DNA from 2 places in the Amycolatopsis sp. lyj-84 genome. Region 2 is predicted to be linked to the other one. Evidence: riboswitches for the same ligand, from Rfam matches in the RefSeq annotation. Region 2 holds a riboswitch; the other holds the start of a gene.
What was found. Region 2 has a riboswitch for glycine ahead of gcvP (aminomethyl-transferring glycine dehydrogenase). Riboswitches for the same ligand answer to the same signal wherever they lie in the genome.
Positions count from the first base shown of each region.

Region 1: another riboswitch for glycine. It lies ahead of gcvP (aminomethyl-transferring glycine dehydrogenase); the one in region 2 lies ahead of gcvP (aminomethyl-transferring glycine dehydrogenase).

Region 1 is NZ_JAJPWO010000001.1:396,822-400,223, forward strand. Features, by position in the region: gene gcvP (aminomethyl-transferring glycine dehydrogenase) at 1-1,984, opposite strand, end outside; glycine riboswitch at 2,157-2,253, opposite strand; gene ACLJRM_RS02095 (MerR family transcriptional regulator) at 2,300-2,881, opposite strand; gene ACLJRM_RS02100 (TetR/AcrR family transcriptional regulator) at 3,179-3,402, shown strand, end outside.
Region 2 is NZ_JAJPWO010000007.1:240,730-244,131, forward strand. Features, by position in the region: gene ACLJRM_RS22620 (3-oxoacyl-ACP reductase) at 1-299, shown strand, start outside; gene ACLJRM_RS22625 (hypothetical protein) at 560-934, shown strand; glycine riboswitch at 1,149-1,253, shown strand; gene gcvP (aminomethyl-transferring glycine dehydrogenase) at 1,297-3,402, shown strand, end outside.

The sequences.
Region 1 (3,402 bases), on a different contig from region 2:
CGTACACGCCGTGCGTGGAGGGATAGGTGATCATGATCGCGGCCAGGTCGTCCGCGTGCTCGTCCACTGTGGACTTGAGGTGGGCGAGGTCGATGTTCCCCTCGTCGTCGCATTTCACGACGACCACCCGCATCCCCGCCATGATCGCGCTGGCCGCGTTGGTCCCGTGGGCGCTCGACGGGATCAGGCAGACGTCCCTCGCCGCGTTCCCGCGTTCGCGATGGTAGGCCCGGATCGCCAGCAATCCGGCGAACTCGCCCTGGCTTCCGGCGTTCGGCTGCAAGGAAACCGCGTCGTAGCCGGTGATCCCGGCCAGCCACTGTTCCAGATCCTTGACGATGGACAGCAGACCGGCCGCGTCCTCGGCGGGCGCGAACGGGTGCAGGCCGGCGAACTCGGGCCAGGTGATCGGCTCCATTTCGGCCGTGGCGTTGAGTTTCATCGTGCACGAGCCGAGCGGGATCATGCTCCGGTCGAGCGCGACGTCCTTGTCGGACAACGCCCTCAGGTACCGCAGCAGTGCCGTTTCCGAGCGGTGCGTGTGGAAGACGGGATGCGTCAGGTAGTCGCTGGTGCGGCGCAGGTCCGGCGGGAAACCGTCGGCGGTGTCCGCGTCGAGTGAGTCCACATCGGACACCGCGACACCGAACGCTTTCCACACCAAGGAAAGATGCTCGCGGGTGGTCGTCTCGTCACAGGCGACGGCGACGTGGTCCGCGTCGACCTGCCGGAGGTTGACACCGAGTTCCCTCGCGGTGCCGACGACGCCGGTCGCGCGGCCGGGGACGGAGACCATGACGGTGTCGAAGAACTCGCAGTGCACGACGTCCACGCCGCTTTCGGCGAGCCCCGCCGCGAGCACGGTGGCCATCCGGTGCGCGCGGTTGGCGATGGCGCGCAGGCCTTCGGGACCGTGGTACACCGCGTACATCGAAGCGATGACGGCCAGGAGCACCTGTGCGGTGCAGATGTTGCTGGTCGCCTTCTCCCGGCGGATGTGCTGCTCACGGGTCTGCAGGGCGAGCCGGTACGCGGGGGCGCCGTCGGCGTCCTTCGACACTCCGACGAGCCGGCCGGGCAACTGACGTTCGAGCCCCTGCCGGACGGCGAGGTACGCGGCGTGCGGGCCGCCGAAACCCATCGGGACACCGAATCGCTGCGTCGATCCGACCGCGACGTCGGCGCCGAGCTCGCCCGGCGACCGCAGCAGGGTCAAGGCCAGCGGATCCGCGGCCATCACCACGGCCGCGCCCAGCGCCTTGGCCTCGGCGATGGTGTGGTCCCATTCGCGGACGACACCGGACGCGCCGGGATAGGACAGCAGCACTCCGTAGAAGTCGCCGCCGAGACCGAGTCCGGTGATGCCCTGCGACAGGTCGGCGGTCACCAGCTCGATGCCGAGCGGTTCAGCACGGGTGCGCAGGACCTCGATCGTCTGCGGCAGCGTGTCTTCGTCGACCACGAACCGGTTCGATTTCGCCTTGCCCGCCCTGCGGACCAGCGTCATCGCCTCCGCCGCGGCGGTCGCCTCGTCCAGCATGGAAGCGTTCGCGATCGGCAGGCCGGTCAGGTCGGCCACCATGGTCTGGAAGTTGAGCAGCGCTTCGAGGCGGCCTTGCGAGATCTCCGGCTGATACGGCGTGTACGCGGTGTACCAGGCCGGGCTTTCCAGCACGTTCCGGCGGATGACCGGCGGGGTGACGGTGTCGTGGTAGCCGAGGCCGATCATCTGGACCATCGGCCGGTTGCGCGCGGCGAGCGCGCGGAGCTCGGCGAGCGCGGCCGTCTCGGTGGCGGGCGGAGGCAGCTCCAGCGGAGTCGCGGATTCCCGGAGCGACGCGGGGACGGCGCGCTCGGCCAGTTCGTCGAGGGAACCGACGCCGACGACGTCGAGGATGCGCGCGAGTTCCTCCGCGCCGGGACCGATGTGCCGGTCCGCGAAGGGGGTTCCGGATTCGAGCGCGGCCAGTGAATCAGGCTCCATCGGGGACCTCCCAAGACGCGGGGGTGGGGCCGGGACGGATTGTCCCTGGCCCTCCCCACTCTGTCCGTACCCCCGTGGGGGCGCCTGAGAGTTTCGCCCGTGGGTTGAGTCGGGCTTGCACCGTCGGCGGAGCCGCCAGGTGGTGACCTGACGATTCACTTTCCAGAGGCGTCTAGTCCGCGCGGTCCAGGGTGCCTGAGAGGTTCCGGGGAGGACTTGCTCCTTCGGCGCCGGGCCGTTATCGGCTCGGTCTCTCCCGCGCGGATTCGTCGACCGCGGAAGTGAGCCTACCCTGCCGCTCGCGCGGCTTCATGATCAGCCGGTGCGACGTGCGTTACGGCGCTGCGTGAGCTCGTCGGGCGTGACGGTTTCGATCACGCCGCCGTCGGCCCGCTCGGCCGGGAACTCGTGGATGGTCCCGCTGATCTCCTGCATCGCCCCGCTGACCGCGATGCCGAAAACGCCCTGCCCGCCCTGGAGTAAATCGACGATCTCTTCGGGCGAAGTGCACTCGTAGACGGTGGTGCCGTCGGAGAACAGGGTGACCTTGGCCAGATCGCGGACACCGCGCAAGCGCAGGTGGTCGACGGCGACCCTGATGTTCTGCAACGAGACACCTGTGTCCAGCAGCCGCTTGACGACCTTCAGGACGAGGATGTCCTTGAACGAGTAGAGCCGCTGCGAACCGGATCCGTGCGCCGTGCGGATGCTCGGTGCGACCAGCTTCGTGCGGGCCCAGTAGTCGAGCTGCCGGTACGTGATCCCGGCGATCTGACAGGCGGCGGGACCGCGGTAGCCGACGAGTTCGTCCGGGAGGGAAGAGTCGGGGAACAGCTCGCCCTGCTCACCGTCAGCAACCGGAACGAGCGACTCTTGAGGGCTACCAGCCTCGACCACGCCATGCCTCCCCTCGCCCGACCTGGCGGCCGGCGAACAAAGCCGCGCGGACCCACGTGAGTCCGCACCGGAGTTCATCGTCAAGACGGATGCCCCAGACATCCGAATCACACCTTGGCGATTTACCTCCATTGACGGTAAGCGCGTCCGGCAAGGCGGTCAACGCGACGCGCGGTCAACCTCAAGCTCTTCTTGAGGCTTGTCGGAAACAGTCCCCCGTTCGGCCGCGCGCTTGTCAGTTTTACTCAGCCGTGTTAATTTTTACTCATGCAAGTAAATCCTTCCACCCAAAGCGCCATGCAAGAGGTGCAGGCGGAGCTCGGGCTGTCGGTCACCGAAGCCGCCCGGCGGGCCCAGATCGTCGGCGCCACGATCGCGACGATCTCCGATCTCGGCTACCACAAGACGTCGTTCGCGAAGATCAAGGAGCGGGCAGGGCTGTCCAGCACCCGGATCATCTCGTACCACTTCACCAACAAGGCCGGCCTGATGCAGGCCGTGGTCACCACCGCGACCGGGAT
Region 2 (3,402 bases):
CCAAGGGCGGGGTGCTGGCGATGAGCCGGGAACTGGGCGTGCAGTTCGCGCGGGAGAACATCCGGGTCAACGCGCTGTGCCCGGGTCCGGTGAACACGCCGCTGCTGAAGGAACTGTTCGCGAAGGACCCCGAGCGGGCCGCGCGGCGGCTGGTGCACGTGCCGGTCGGGCGGTTCGCGGAGCCGGAGGAGATCGCGGGCGCGGTCGCCTTCCTGGCGAGCGATGACGCCTCGTTCATCACGGCGTCGCAGTTCCTGGTGGACGGGGGCATCTCGGGGGCCTACGTCACCCCGCTGTGAGGCCGCCCCGTCGCCCCGTCGCCCTTTAGTCGGCTACTTGCGGTCCGCCCGGCCCTGGTCCCGGGAGCTGAAGGACGCTTTCCCCGCATCGCACGCGGTGAAGGGCGCTTTGCCCACGTGCCATGCGGTGAAGGGCCCCTTCACTCCACCCGCTCTCACTCGTCCCGGTGGTTGGGATGGCGACCTTCTGGCCTGCGCGGTAGTTCTGGGATCGCGGAACCGCACGGTTCCGCGATCCGAGAAGCGCGGAGGCCCCCAGGATGACCCGGCAGATGAGCACCGCCATGCGCGACTGCATCGACCTGTGCAACGAGTGTCACGTCCGGTGCGAGGAGATGATGACGCGCTGCATGGAGATCGGCGGCGCCAAGCTCGGGATGATGATGGTGACCTGCGCGGACATGTCGCGGATGAGTGCGGACATGATGATGCGCTGCTCGGCCATGATCGCCGACCTCGAGATGATGCGCATGTGCGCGAAGATGTGCGGCCTCGCCTCCCAGATGATGCGCATGTGCGCCGAGGAGTGCGCCAAGACCGGCGACGCCGAACTCGCCGAGGCCGCGGACATGATGACGCGCTGCGCCGAGCTCTGCGGCACCATCACCGCCGAGATGATGATGGAGAACGCCTAGCCAGGCCCGACGGCCCGGGCACGTCGGGTGTCCGGGCGAACGGGAGAAGTGACGTGCCCGGCCAGAAGTAGACGCGCGCCGAACACGCCAGGTACGGTGTGCGCACAACTGCAGATCGGGCCGTTGAGCTGGAGCGGGAGAGCCCTCACGAACGTGGTGGGGCACCGAAGGAGCAAACTCCCCGGAATCTCTCAGGTACCCACTACCGCTTCCGCGAGGCCACTCTGGAAAGCAGGCGCGCAAGTGCGCCTCACCCAAGGTGAAAGCCGTCCTCTTCACGGACGGTGAAACTCTCAGGTGCCATGACAGAGGGGGAGTTCCCAGCGCACCGGTCTATCCGGCGCCTGATTGAAGGAGCTCCCTTGACCAGTACGTCCTTCGACGACCGGCACATCGGCCCCTCGGAGTCCGAGCAGGCCAAGATGCTCGCCGAGGTCGGCTACGGCAGCCTCGATGCCCTGGTACAGGCCGCGGTGCCGTCCGCGATCCGGGTCACCCGTGACCTCGAGCTTCCCCCCGCCGCGTCCGAAGAGGACGCCGTCGCCGAACTTCGCGCGCTCGCCGCGCTCAACAAGCCGATGACGCAGATGATCGGCCTCGGCTTCCACGACACGGTCACCCCGGCGGTCATCCGCCGCAACGTGCTGGAGAACCCGGCCTGGTACACGGCGTACACGCCCTACCAGCCGGAGATCTCGCAGGGCCGTCTCGAAGCCCTCCTCAACTTCCAGACCATGGTCTCCGAGCTGGCCGGTCTCGCCACCGCGAACGCCTCCCTGCTCGACGAGTCCACCGCCGTCGCCGAGGCCGTCATGCTGATGCGCCGCGCGTCGAAGGCGAAGTCGAACAAGGTCGTCCTCGACGCCGAGTGCCTGCCGCAGACCATCGCCGTCGTCCGCACCCGCGCCGAGGCCATGGGCGTCGAGGTCGAGGTCCGCGACCTGCTCACCGGCCTGCCGGAGGAGTTCTTCGGCGTCGTCGTCCAGTACCCGGGTGCCTCCGGCGTGCTGCGCGGCGCGGGCTTCTACTCCGCCATCTCCGAGACCGCGAAGGCCGCCGGCGCGCTGTACACCGTCGCCGCCGATCTGCTCGCCCTCACGCTGGTCACCGCGCCGGGTGAGTTCGGCGCCGACATCGCCGCCGGATCCACCCAGCGTTTCGGTGTCCCGCTCGGCTACGGCGGCCCGCACGCCGGGTTCATGGCCGTCCGCACCGGGCTCGAGCGCTCGCTGCCGGGCCGCCTGGTCGGAGTCTCGGTCGACGCCGACGGCAACCCCGCGTACCGCCTCGCGCTGCAGACCCGTGAGCAGCACATCCGCCGCGAGAAGGCCACCTCCAACATCTGTACCGCGCAGGTCCTGCCCGCCGTGCTCGCCGCGATGTACGCGGTCTACCACGGCCCCGACGGCCTCAAGCGCATCGCGACCCGCGTCCACGAGCTCGCCGCAGGGCTGGCCGGAGCACTGCGCGCCGGTGGTGTCGAGGTCGTCCACGAGGGCTTCTTCGACACCGTCCTCGCCCGCATGCCCGGCCAGGCCGAAGCCGTCGTCGCCGTCGCGCGCGAGAACGGGATCAACCTCGGCCCGGTCGACGCCGACCACGTCCGCATCGCCGTCGACGAGGTCACCACGCCCGCGATCATCGCCAAGGTGCTCAACGCCTTCGGTGTCGACACCGCCGCAGACGACGCCCGCGCGCTGCCCACCGGACTCGGCCGCGAGAGCGAGTACCTCACCCACGAGGTCTTCCACTCGCACCGCTCCGAGACCGCGATGCTGCGCTACCTGCGCAGCCTGTCCGACCTGGACTACGCGCTCGACCGCGGCATGATCCCGCTCGGCTCCTGCACGATGAAGCTCAACGCCACCACCGAGATGGAGCCGATCAGCTGGCGCGAGTTCGCGGGCATCCACCCGTTCGCCCCCGCCGACCAGGCCGAGGGCTATCACGTTCTCGTCGAGCAGCTGTCGACCTGGCTCGCCGAGGTCACCGGCTACGACAAGGTGTCGCTGCAGCCGAACGCGGGCAGCCAGGGCGAGCTCGCCGGTCTGCTCGCGATCCGCGCGTACCACCACGCGAACGGCCAGGCCGAGCGCGAGGTCTGCCTGATCCCGTCGTCCGCGCACGGCACGAACGCCGCTTCCGCCGTCATGGCAGGCATGCGCGTCGTCGTGGTCAAGTGCACCGACGAGGGCAACGTCGACCTCGAAGACCTGCGTGCCAAGGTCGAGGCCAACCGCGACACGCTGTCCGCGATCATGGTCACGTACCCGTCCACGCACGGCGTGTACGAGAACGGCATCGACGAGCTGGCCAAGATCGTCCACGACGCGGGCGGCCAGGTCTACGTCGACGGCGCGAACCTCAACGCCCTGCTGGGCCTGGCGAAGCCGGGCGAGTTCGGCGGCGACGTCTCGCACCTGAACCTGCACAAGACCTTCTGCATCCCGCACGGTGGCGGCGGCCCC